3 regions of the Xanthobacter sp. DMC47 genome follow, and region 3 is predicted to be linked to each of the others. Evidence: predicted binding sites of a transcription regulator. Region 3 holds the regulator's gene; each other region holds the start of a gene.

What was found. The regulator LexA, encoded in region 3, represses DNA repair genes until DNA is damaged. The targets are predictions, from matches to a motif close to TGTTCNNNNTGTGTTCNG.
Region 1: a site for LexA is predicted at 2,374-2,391, ahead of recA (recombinase RecA). Genes of this name have one in related genera too.
Region 2: a site for LexA is predicted at 2,428-2,445, ahead of ACT54R_RS04795 (PA0069 family radical SAM protein). Genes of this name have one in related genera too.

What each region holds. Positions count from the first base shown of each region.
Region 1 covers NZ_JBQUZM010000001.1:180,254-184,434, forward strand. Annotated here, with positions in the region: gene alaS (alanine--tRNA ligase) at 1-927, opposite strand, end outside; gene recA (recombinase RecA) at 1,224-2,309, opposite strand; gene ACT54R_RS00875 (glycosyltransferase family 4 protein) at 2,596-3,678, shown strand; gene ACT54R_RS00880 (amylo-alpha-1,6-glucosidase) at 3,665-4,181, shown strand, end outside.
Region 2 covers NZ_JBQUZM010000001.1:1,030,092-1,034,272, reverse strand. Annotated here, with positions in the region: gene ACT54R_RS04805 (TetR/AcrR family transcriptional regulator) at 1-573, shown strand, start outside; gene ACT54R_RS04800 (VOC family protein) at 578-1,027, opposite strand; gene ACT54R_RS04795 (PA0069 family radical SAM protein) at 1,037-2,182, opposite strand; gene ACT54R_RS04790 (aa3-type cytochrome c oxidase subunit IV) at 2,585-2,737, shown strand; gene ACT54R_RS04785 (Re/Si-specific NAD(P)(+) transhydrogenase subunit alpha) at 2,774-3,937, shown strand; gene ACT54R_RS04780 (proton-translocating transhydrogenase family protein) at 3,937-4,181, shown strand, end outside.
Region 3 covers NZ_JBQUZM010000006.1:230,689-234,869, forward strand. Annotated here, with positions in the region: gene moaC (cyclic pyranopterin monophosphate synthase MoaC) at 1-55, shown strand, start outside; gene ACT54R_RS23270 (molybdopterin molybdotransferase MoeA) at 108-1,322, shown strand; gene lexA (transcriptional repressor LexA) at 1,479-2,189, shown strand; gene ACT54R_RS23280 (ComEC/Rec2 family competence protein) at 2,315-4,181, opposite strand, start outside.

The DNA of each region.
Region 1 (4,181 bases), on a different contig from region 3:
GGCCCGGCGCATGATGCGGCGCAGGACGTAGCCGCGCCCCTCGTTCGAGGGCAGCACGCCATCGGCGGTGAGGAAGACCGACGCCCGCAGGTGGTCGGCGATCACCCGGTGGCTCGCCTTCTGCGGGCCCTCGGGATCCACGCCGGTGAATTCGGCGACCTCGGCGATGAGGGCGCGCATGAGGTCGGTTTCGTAATTGTCGTGGGTGCCCTGCAGCACCGCCGAGATGCGCTCGAGGCCCATGCCCGTGTCGATGGACGGCCGCGGCAGGCCGACGCGCTCGCCGCCCGGCAGCTGTTCATACTGCATGAACACGAGATTCCAGATCTCGATGAAGCGGTCGCCGTCCTGGTCCGCCGAGCCGGGCGGGCCGCCGAAGATGTGCGGGCCGTGGTCGAAGAAGATTTCCGAGCAGGGGCCGCACGGGCCGGTGTCGCCCATGGACCAGAAATTGTCCGACGACGCGATGCGGATGATGCGGTCGTCGGAGAGGCCGGCGATCTTCTTCCACAGGCCGTGGGCTTCCTCGTCCTCGCTGTAGACCGTGACGAGCAGGCGGTCCTTCGGCAATTCGAAGGTACGAGTGACGAGGTTCCAGGCGAGCTCGATCGCGCGATCCTTGAAATAGTCGCCGAACGAGAAATTGCCGAGCATTTCAAAGAAGGTGTGGTGCCGCGCGGTGTAGCCCACATTGTCGAGGTCGTTGTGCTTGCCGCCGGCCCTGACGCACTTCTGCGACGTCACCGCCCGCGAATAGGGCCGCTTCTCGACGCCGGTGAAGACGTTCTTGAACTGCACCATGCCCGCGTTGGCGAACATGAGCGTGGGGTCGTTATGCGGCACGAGGGGCGACGAGGCGACGGCCTCGTGGCCCTCCTTGACGAAGTAGTCGATGAAGCTCGACCGGATCTCGTTGACGCCGCTCATGTGCCGGCACTGTCCCTCGGAGGCCGGGCCTTGCGGCCGCCGGCTCTGGTGATCGCTGCGCGCGCCAGCGCCTCGGGCCAACCTCCGGCCACCCCTCGGGCGTCGCGCGGTCCCCTCGACCGTGGCGGCCGGCGGAACCGGGTTCGTTTAACGATGGGCCCGCCGCTTGTCCAGAAACGCGAGGGCGCAACACGAAGCTGGGCCCCGGACACATCGCGCTCCTCGATAAAAACGGGCGGGCACCGTTAGGTCCCCGCCCGCCCTGTAACCGTCACGACGCACTCCGCATACGCCCCTCAGGCGTCGGCAGCGGAGCCCTCGGCGTCTTCCTCGGGATCGCCGGCGAGGATCTTTTCGGCGATGAGGCCGGCGTTTTGGCGGATGGCCGCCTCGATGCGCCCGGCGATCTCCTGGTTCTGCTTCAGGAAGGTCTTGGCGTTCTCGCGGCCCTGGCCGAGGCGCTGGCTGTCGTGGGAGAACCAGGCGCCGGACTTCTCCACCACGCCGGCGCGCACGCCGAGGTCAAGAAGCTCGCCGGTCTTGGAGACACCCTCTCCATACATGATGTCGAACTCGACCTGCTTGAAGGGCGGCGCCAGCTTGTTCTTCACCACCTTCACACGGGTCTGGTTGCCCACGACCTCGTCGCGCTCCTTGATGGCACCGATGCGGCGGATGTCGAGGCGCACGGAGGCATAGAACTTCAGCGCGTTGCCGCCCGTGGTGGTCTCGGGCGAGCCATACATCACGCCGATCTTCATCCGGATCTGGTTGATGAAGATGACCATGGTGTTGGACTTGGAGATGGAGGCGGTGAGCTTGCGCAGCGCCTGGCTCATGAGGCGAGCCTGCAGGCCGGGCTGGTTGTCGCCCATCTCGCCGTCGAGCTCGGCGCGCGGGGTGAGGGCGGCCACCGAATCGACCACCAGCACGTCGATGGCGCCGGAGCGCACCAGCGTGTCGGCGATCTCCAGCGCCTGCTCGCCAGCGTCAGGCTGGGAGATGAGCAGGTCGTCCAGGTTCACGCCGAGCTTGCGGGCATAGACCGGATCGAGCGCATGTTCGGCATCGATGAAGGCACAGGTGCCGCCGCGCTTCTGCGATTCGGCGATGGTGTGCAGCGCAAGCGTGGTCTTGCCCGAGGATTCCGGGCCGTAGATCTCCACGACGCGCCCCTTGGGCAGCCCGCCGATGCCCAGCGCGATGTCGAGCCCCAGCGAACCGGTGGGAATGCTCTCGATCTCAAGGGCTTTTCCCCCCTTGCCGAGCCGCATGATGGAGCCCTTGCCGAAATGCCGCTCGATCTGCGAGAGCGCGGCATCCAGCGCCTTGGTCTTGTCCATGGAAGAACCTTCGACGAGTCGGAGTGTCGCCTGAGTCATCGCCGCGCTCCGGTGCGGGTGCAAGGGGAATTAAGAACGTGGCAGTTGTACCTGTTTTGTTCTAAGTTCGCAATATGTTCTCTTTCGTCCACAGCATGTGGATAACATTTCGTAACGCGGCGCGTCCCGCACACCTGCCCTAACGCCGAGCTGCCGCTTCGGCGCGGCCTTCTTTCGCAGGTGCGGTGAAACCCTGAGCCGGCCTGCCGCGTTCAGGCCGAAGAGCACGGGACAAGCGCCCGCATCCTCGGTTCACATCGCGCCGGCGACGCCGGAGGAGACACATATGCGCATCGCCCAGATCGCGCCGCTCATCGAGAGCGTGCCCCCGCGTCGCTACGGCGGAACCGAACGCATCGTCTCCTATCTGTGCGAAGCGCTGGTGGCGCAGGGCCACGACGTGACGCTGTTCGCCAGCGGGGACTCCCTGACTTCGGCGCAGCTCGAACCCATGTGCGAGATGGGCCTGCGACTGTCGCCGGGGCCGGTCGATCCCATCGTCTTCCACATGCTCATGCTGGAGCAGGTGCGGCGGCGCGCGGACGAATTCGACATCCTCCACGTCCATGTGGACGTGCTGCACTATGCGGTGCTGAAGGAGCATGCTCCGCGCACGCTCACCACCCTGCACGGCCGGCTCGATAGCGTGGCCGCCCACCGGCTATATGCGCTCTATGACGAGTTCCCGCTGGTCTCGATCTCCAACCACCAGCGCAAGCCCATGCCGCCGGTGAACTGGGCCTCGACCATCTATCACGGCCTGCCGGAGACCCTGCTGCCGTTCAATCCCGACGGCTGCGACTATCTCGCCTTCCTCGGCCGCATCTCGCCGGAAAAACGGCCCGACCGGGCCATCGAGATCGCCGCGCGCGCCGGCCTGCCGCTGAAGATCGCAGCCAAGGTGGACCGGGTGGACGAGGACTATTGGGAGCAGAAGATCCGCCCCATGGTGGAGGCCACGCCCGGCGTCGAATTCATCGGCGAGATCGACGAGCGGCAGAAGGCGCACTTCCTGGGCAATGCCAAGGCCCTGCTCTTCCCCATCGACTGGCCGGAACCCTTCGGGCTGGTGATGATCGAGGCCATGTCCTGCGGCACCCCCACCATCGCCTATGGCTGCGGCTCCGTACCCGAGGTGCTGGAGGACGGCCTCACCGGTTACATCGTTTCCGGTCAGGATGAGGCGGTGGCCCGTGTCGCCGACCTCGATCGGCTTGATCGCGCCGCCATCCGGCGGACCTTCGAGAAGCGTTTTTCCGCGGGGCGGATGGCGCGGGACTATGCGGCCCTCTACGAGCGCCTTGCCGCCCCCGCGAGCCCGCGCAAGAAGCGCGAGCTGGGCGCAGGAAGTCTGAATGTCTCCGTCTGACGCTGCGGCCCGGGTCGCCGGCACAGACCCGCAGGAACCGGGCTATGCCATCGCGGCCAGCGCCTCGCAGATCGAGGCGGTGCCGCGCACGCTCAAGCACGACGACACGTTCGCCGTATTCGATGCCCATGGCGATGCCGTGCCCGGTCTCGCCAGCAACCACGGCCTGTTCCACCGCGATACGCGCCATCTGTCGCAATTCTTCCTCACCATCGATGGCGTGCGGCCCCTGCTGCTCGGTTCCACCGTGCGGGACGACAATGCCACGCTGAGCTGCGACCTCACCAATCCGGACCTGCCGGCCCGCGGCGGGGGGGACGAGCTGGCGCACGATCTCATCCACCTGCGCCGCTCGCGCTTCCTGTTCCGGGGCGCCTGCCACGAATGCCTCTCCATCCGCAATTTCGATGGCGAGACGCGCACGTTCGAGATCGGCCTGTTCTTCGATGCGGATTTCGTGGACCTGTTCGAGGTGCGCGGTTCCCACAGGGCCAAGCGCGGGC
Region 2 (4,181 bases), on a different contig from region 3:
CGGGAAGTGTTCTTTGATCGCGGCTTCGATGCCGCCAGCATGGGCGACATCGCCCGCGCGGCCGGGGTCTCCAAAGGCACGCTCTACGTCTACTTCGAGAACAAGGACGACCTGTTCGCCGAGCTTGTCTCCAACGAGTGCGGCGAGACCGCGGAGCGCATGTTCGTCGTGGATCCCGACGAGGAGGATATCGAGGCGGCGCTGACCAAGATCGGCCGGTCCTTCGTCACCGCCATCCTGCGGCCGAGCAGCATCGCGCTGCTGCGGACGGTCATTTCCATTTCCGGAAAGTTTCCCGATGTGGGCCGCCGCTTCTTCGAGGCCGGCCCCTGCGCCGGCATCTCCCGCCTCGCCGTCTTTCTGAAGGCCAAGGTGGAGCAGGGGCTGCTCGACATCGAGGACGTGGACCAGGCGGCGAGCCAGTTCCTCACCCTCTGCAAGGATGGCGTGACCATTCCGGTCCTTGTCGGCGCACCGAACGCGCCCGATCCGGCGGCGGTGGAGAAATCGGTGCGGGGCGCCGTGCGCGTGTTCCTGCGGGCCTACGGCAGCGATCGCCGCGCCGCGTCCTGAGCGCTCACCCACCGGGCAGAACCAGTCGGCCTTCGGCATCGAAGGGGAAGAAGGGATTGTGGGCGACCTCCCACAGATGCCCGTCGGGGTCGGCGAAATAGCCGCTCGTCCCGCCCCAGAACACCTTTTGCGCCGGCTTGACCACGCGCCCGCCCGCCGCCTCCGCTCGCGCGATCAGGGCTTCGGCCTCGTCCGGTGAGCCGACGTTGCAGGCGAGCGTGAGCCCGGCGAAAGGCTGCGGCGGGGTATCGGCCAGCATTGCATCCTCCGCGAGGCGCCCGCGCGGAAAGAGGCTGAGCACCACATTGCCCGCGCGGAAGAAGGCGACGTTGCCGGCTTCCCCTTCTCCCGCCTTGCTCTCCACCAGGCCGAGCGCCCGATAGAAGGCGGCGGCGCGCGCGAGATCGGACACGCCGAGCGTGACGAGGTGGAGCCTGAGATTGGGTGCGGTCATGCCGGCTCCTCAAGAGAACAGGTCGAGCTGCTCGCCCGGCTGCTTCGGACGGCGGAAGTGCTCGGTGGTCAGCTTCAGCCCGCGGCCGGCGAGGCCGAGGCGGCGGGCGGCGATCTCGAACCTGCGGCCCACCGTCCAGGCATAAGGCCCATCCCCCCGCCCCCTCTTGCCGAAGGTAGAGTCGTAATCCTTGCCGCCGTGCATCTGGCGGATGAGGTTGAGAACGTGGCGGGCCTTGTCCGGGAAATGTGCCACGAGCCATTCCCGGAACAGGTCGGCGATCTCGAGCGGCAGGCGCAGCATCACATAGCCGGCCTCGGACGCGCCCGCGGCCTTGGCGGAATCGAGGATGCGCTCGATCTCCATGTCGTTGAGAGCCGGGATCAGCGGTGCGGTGAGGACCGCGGTGGGAATGCCGGCGTCGGCGAGGCGGCGGATGGTGCCGAGGCGCACATGGGGGCTGGCGGCGCGCGGCTCCATGGTCCGCGACAGGTGCGGATCGAGCGTGGTCATGGAGATGGCGACCTTGGCGAGGCCCTTTTCCGCCATCGGTCCGAGGATATCGATGTCGCGCACCACCAGAGCCGACTTGGTGACGATGCCCACCGGATGCCCGAAGTCCGCCAGCACCTCAAGAATACGGCGGGTCAGCTCGTAGCGCCGCTCGATGGGCTGGTAGGGATCGGTATTGGTCCCCATGGCAATCACGCGCGGCTTGTAGGACGGGTGCGACAGCTCCCGCGCCAGCAGTTCCGGGGCGTCCGGCTTTACGAACAGCTTGGTCTCGAAGTCGAGCCCGGCGGACAGGCCGTGATAGGCGTGGGTTGGCCGTGCGAAGCAATAGATGCAGCCATGCTCGCAGCCCCGGTAGGCGTTGATGGAGCGGTCAAAGGCGATATCGGGGGACTGGTTGCGGGTGATGACCGTGCGCGCCCGCTCCTCCGTCACCTCGGTGCGGAAGGGCGGCAGGTCTTCCAGCGTCTGCCAGCCGTCGTCGAACAGCACGCGGGCGGCAGGCTCGAAGCGCCCGGCGGCGTTGGAAACGGCCCCGCGGCCGCGCCGCCGTTCCGTCTCGACGCCGGTCCCGGCCTCGCCGTCCAGCGCGGGCGGCAGGGCAGGGGGTGGCGCGCTCCGCTCCTCGGCGAGGCGGCCCATGATGCGCTCGGAGCGGGTCTTCACCGGCGGCGAGGCGATACGGGCGTCGCCGGCAAAAGCCTTCGGCGCCGCCTTGGGCTGGGCAGCCTTGGCAGGAGTGGCTTTGGGCAAACCCGCCCTGGATGGGGCCTTCAGGGCGGGAGCGATCGGCGCGGCAATTGGTCCCCCCGGAACGGGCGGGGCGGCGGTGCGCGGGCCGTGGGAATCGGATGCGGGGCTCATGCTTAAAAAGCTAGCACCGAAACAGGAACAAAACAAGAACATCTGGCCCGCGCCGGGAGACTCACGGGGGACTGACGGCCCTCATCGTTTAATCTGGTATACTGTACACCAAAAGGCAGTTGCCAGACATTCCCATCTCCGGTAAAGGCCTCAGAAGACGCTTAGGAGCAGGGGGATAAGATGGCTGAACACGCCACGATCGAATACGCCACGGCAGACGGTAACGATTATCCCGAGCACGAGCGCACCTACGCGATGTTCACTGCCCTCGCCAAGTGGGGCACCATCGGCGTTGCTGCCATCCTCGTCCTGATGTGGATTTTCCTCCTCTGAACCGCTGAGCGGCCGGAGCACCGGAGACATCAAGAAATGAAAATCGCTGTTCCCGCCGAGATCGATCTCGGCGAGCCGAGGGTTGGCGCGACCCCGGATACGGTGAAGCGTCTCGTCGCACTGGGCGCATCCGTGGCCGTGGAGAGCGGCGCGGGCGTGAAGTCCGGCATTCTCGATTCCGACTTCGTGGCGGCTGGCGCCACCATCGCCCCGTCGGCGTTTGATGCGCTGAACGGCGCGGAAGTCGTACTGAAGGTTCGCCGGCCGACGGAAGCCGAACTTTCGTCGTACAAGCCCGGCGCCCTCGTCCTCGCAATCATGGATCCCTACGGCAACGACGCGGCGCTCGCCGCCATGGCCAATGCCGGGATCGCCTCCTTCGCCATGGAGCTGATGCCCCGCATCACCCGTGCGCAGGTGATGGACGTGCTCTCCTCGCAGGCCAACCTCGCCGGCTATCGCGCGGTGATCGACGCGGCCGCCGAGTTCAACCGCGCCCTGCCGCAGATGATGACCGCCGCCGGCACCGTTCCGGCCGCCCGCGTCTTCGTCATGGGCGCCGGCGTCGCCGGCCTCCAGGCCATCGCCACCGCCCGCCGCCTCGGTGCCATCGTGACCGCCACTGACGTGCGGCCCGCCGCCAAGGAGCAGGTCGCCTCGCTCGGCGCCAAGTTCGTCGCGGTGGAGGACGAGGAATTCAAGCAGGCCGAGACCGCGGCCGGCTACGCCAAGCCCATGTCGGCGGAGTACCAGGCCAAGCAGGCCGCGCTCGTCGCCGAGCACATCAAGAAGCAGGACATCGTCATCACCACCGCTCTGATCCCGGGCCGGCCCGCGCCGCGCCTCGTGACGGCGGAGATGGTGGCCTCCATGAAGCCGGGTTCCGTGCTGATCGACCTCGCGGTCGAGCGCGGCGGCAACGTCGCCGGCGCGGTGGCGGGGCAGGTGGTCGAGGTGAACGGCGTGAAGATCGTCGGCCACCTCAACGTGCCGGGCCGCATCGCCGCCTCGGCCTCGCCGCTCTACGCCAAGAACCTGTTCAACTTCTTCGAGACGATGGTGGACAAGGCGTCGAAGGCGCTGGCCGTCAAGTGGGACGACGAGCTGGTGAAGGCCACGCTCCTCACCCGTGACGGTGCCGTCGTGCATCCCAACTTCGCACCCAAGAATCCCGCAGCGACCAGCGAGGGAGCGGCCTGATGAATCCCGCCACAGCCCAGTCCGCGGCGGACGCCGCCGTTCAAGCCCGCATCGCCGCCGACGTCGCGCGCGATGCTGCCATGGCCGCGCAGGCCTACGCCGACCAGGCCGCCACCGCCCTCGGCGCGGCGGCCCACGCGGCGACCGGCGGGGCCATCGACCCCTTCGTGTTCCGCCTCTCCATCTTCGTGCTCGCAGTGTTCGTGGGCTACTACGTGGTGTGGTCGGTGACCCCGGCGCTGCA
Region 3 (4,181 bases):
GGAGAAATCCGGCGGCCGCAGCGGCCATTTCCGCGCCGAGACCGGGGCGGCCTGAGCCGGCCCGCCACCATGACCCGACAGCACGTGCAGAGTGAGGGAGCCGCGCCATGGCGCTCATGACCGTCGAGGAGGCCACCGCGCTCATTACTGAGGGCGTCGTCGCGCTCGGCGTCGAGGATGTGCCGGTGCAGGCGGCGGCCGGGCGGGTGCTGGCGCGCGACCTCGCAGCACGCCGCACCCAGCCCCCCGCCGACATGTCGGCCATGGACGGCTACGCCGTGCGCGGCGCCGACATCGCCGAGACGCCGGCGCACCTTGCAGTCATCGGCGAATCCGCCGCTGGCCGGCCCTTTGCCGGGACGATGGGCGCCGGACAGGCCGTGCGCATCTTCACCGGGGCCGTCGTGCCGGAGGGCGCCGACACGGTGGTGATCCAGGAAAACGTCACCCGCGACGGCGACACCATCACCACCACCGCCCCGACTGCCGCGCTCCGCAACGTGCGCAAGCGCGGCTGCGATTTTTCTGAAAGCGCACCCGGCCTGTTCGCCGGCCGGCGCCTGACCGGCCGCGACATCATGCTCGCCGCCGCCATGGACCATGCGACAGTGCCGGTCGCGCGCCGCCCGCGCGTCGCCTTGCTGCAGACCGGCGACGAACTGGTGCTGCCCGGCCAGGGCACCGGCAACGGCAGCGAGATCGTCGTCTCCAACGCCTTCGGCCTCGCCGAACTCGCCCGCCGCGCCGGGGCCGATGTGACCGACCTCGGCCTCATCAAGGACGACCTTGCGGCCATCCGCGCCGTGGTGGCGCGCGCGCTCTCCGGCGAATTCGATCTCGTGGTCTCCTCGGGTGGCGCCTCCGTGGGCGATCATGACCTGATGGCCCCGGCGCTGAAGGCCGAGGGGGTGGACCTCTCGGTGCATAAGATCGCGCTGCGCCCCGGAAAACCGCTGATGTTCGGCCATCGCGGCGCCGTGCGGGTGCTGGGGCTGCCGGGTAACCCGGTGTCCTCCCACGTCTGCGGGATGGTCTACCTCGTCCCCCTCATCCGCGCTCTGCAGGGTGATTCCCGCCCCGGCCCCGAGACCGTGCCGGCGCGCCTCGCGGCCGACCTGCCGCCCAACGATGTGCGGCGGGATTTCATGCGCGCCACCCTCGACCGGCGCGCGGATGGCTCGATCCACGCCATTCCCTGCGCCTCGCAGGACAGCGCCATGCTGAGCATTCTCTCCGCCGCCGACTGCCTTCTGGTGCGCCCGCCCTTCGCGCCTGCGGGGCGCGTCGGCGACCCCTGCGAGATTATTCCCTTCGACGATTGAGCGTTAACGGGGCCTTCACCACTTGCGGAACACAAAAGGAACAGATAAAGACTGTTCATGATTTGTTTCGCGGCGCACCGGGCTGGATGCGCCTTGAATCGGGACCGGCCGAGAGCGCCGCTTCCGGGCGGTGCCTGCAAGGAACGGGGCCAGGGAATGCTCACTCGGAAGCAATACGACCTTCTGCGCTTCATCCATGAGCGGCTCAAGGAAACCGGGGTCCCCCCCTCCTTCGACGAGATGAAGGAAGCGCTGGACCTGCGCTCCAAGTCTGGCATCCATCGCCTCATCACCGCCCTTGAAGAGCGCGGCTTCATCCGCCGCCTGCCCAACCGCGCCCGTGCGCTGGAAGTGGTGCGCCTGCCCGACAGCGTGGCGCCGGGCCTTGCCTCCGCCCGGTCCGCAGGGCGCGGCTTTTCCCCGTCGGTCATCGAGGGCAGCCTCGGCAAGGTCCGTCCGGTGCCGGAGGACGACGAGGCGGGCCAGGTGGTCTCGGTGCCGGTCATGGGCCGCATCGCCGCCGGCACGCCCATCTCCGCCATTCAGAGCCGCAGCCACACACTGAACATCCCGCCCGAGATGCTGGGATCCGGTGAGCACTTCGCCCTTGAGGTCCGGGGTGACAGCATGATCGAGGCCGGCATCCTCGACGGCGACACGGTGCTCATCCGCAAGTGCGACAGCGCCGATACCGGCGACATCATCGTCGCGCTGGTGGATGACGAGGAAGCCACCCTCAAGCGCCTGCGCAAGAAGGGCGCCTCCATCGCACTGGAGGCTGCCAATCCGGCCTACGAGACCCGCATCTTCGGGCCCGACCGCGTGCGCATCCAGGGCCGGCTCATCGGCCTGATGCGCCGCTACTGATCCTTATTTCTCCTGCGGGAGATCCGGAACGGGGTGAGGGGCGCGGCGGTCCACGCTCAACGGGCGCCTGCGCTTTTTCTTAGAGGCGTTGCCCCTCACCCCGACGCCTCTTGAAGCCCCTCCCATCAGGGCGCGGTCGCATCTGCCTGAGGGTCGCCGGCATCGGCGGTGGCGGGTTCGGATATGGGTTCCGGCGGCAGCGGCGCCATCCAGGGACGGGATACGCCAGCCTTGCGGCTGGATTCGGCGACGAGCGCGCCGTCGCGGAGGGCGAAGGCGAGCGTCCCTGTCCGCGCAAGTTTCGCCGGGGTCAGCACCTCTGCTGGGCAGGTCTTGGGCGGCGGATCGCGGGTGACGACCATACGGGCGTTCAGGCAGTCGGCCTCCAGGCTTTCGGCGCGGCGCGAAATGGCGATAGTGCCGCCGCCGGGCAGCGGCGCGGTGCAGCCGAGCGGATCGCAGGTGAATCCGGCGGCAAGGTCCTTCGTTCCGGCCGTGCGGCGGTCGCCCTCCCGCGTCAGCCACTGCTCCACCACGAGTTTCTGGCCCGAGGCGCCGAGCACCGAAAGCCGCCCGTCCGGCATCCGCACCGCTACCGTCTGCGCATCGGGCGCTATGAGGAGGTCCGGCTTCAGAGGCGCGCCTGCCACCAGGGCGGCGAGGCCGAGGGGCACCAGCGCCGCGAGGGTGAGGACGCCGCGCAGCAGGCAGAGGGCCAGCAACGCGAGCGAGAGCCACAGCAGCGTCCCGGTGCCGATGAAGGCGGCGCGGATGTCGGCGCCCGGCAGTGTGCCCACCCAGTCGGACACCGCCGTCATGATCTCGATGCCGCGCCCCATCACCGGCCAGGCGAGATGATCCCAGCCGAACGGCATCAGCAGCACGCCGGCCAGTCCCGCCGGCATCACCAGGAAGGACACCGCCGGCATGGCGGCGAGGTTGGCGAGAAGCCCATAGGGCGCGACCCGCTGAAAATGGAAGATGCCATAGGGCGCCGTCGCCAGCCCCGCGACCAGCGAGGTCAGCGCCGTGCCCGCCACCAGCACAGCCACCCACGAAACCACCGCGCCGGCGATGCCATCCGGCCGGGGGATCGCCCGCAAGGGCTGGAGCCGCTCATAGGCGGCGACGAGGGCGAGGGTAGCGGCAAACGACATCTGCGTTCCCGGGTCCAGCGCCGCCTCCGGCGTCAGCGCCAGCACCACCACCGCCGCAACGCCCACCGATCGCAGCGACAGGGACGGCCGCCCCACCATCACGCCCGCCAGCACGAGCCCGGTCATGACGAAGGAGCGCTGGGCCGGGACGTCGTTGCCCGACAGCACCAGATAGAAGGCGCTGCCCGAAAGCGCGATCAGCGCCGCGATGGACTTGATGGGCAACGACACCGCCAGCCCCGGCACCAGCGCCAGCAGGCCCCGCGCCAGCGCGAACAGGGTGCCGGCCACCAGCGCCATGTGCAGGCCGGAGATGGAGAGGATGTGCGAAAGGCCGGAGACGCGCATGCTCTCCTCCACCGCCCGCGGAATGCCGGAACGGTCGCCGGCGACCAGCGCCACCGCCACTTCGGCCGGGACGCCGGTGAGCGAGGCGCGGATCCGGGCCGAGAGGCTCTGGCGCACCCCATCCAGCCCCATGGCGAGGCGCACGGACAGGGGCGGATCGCGCGGCGCCGCAGCCTTCGGGCGGCCGAGCCCGTAGCCGATGGCGCCGATGCCCTGAAACCACGGCGCGCGGCCGAAATCGTGGGCGCCGGGCATGGCGGGGCCGGAGGGCGGCAGCAATTGCGCCAGCTGCGTTACATGGCTGCCCACCGGCGGCGCCCAGTCCTTGCGGAGCGAGAGCCGCACCAGCGCCGGGGCATTGGCGAGCCCGCGCACGGCGTCTCCATCAAGCCGCAGCAGGATGCGGTCGCCCGTGGTCCGCCGCTCCACGCGCTCGATGAAGCCGGACAGACGCACCGGGGTCTTTGGCGGCACGATCATCTCGTGG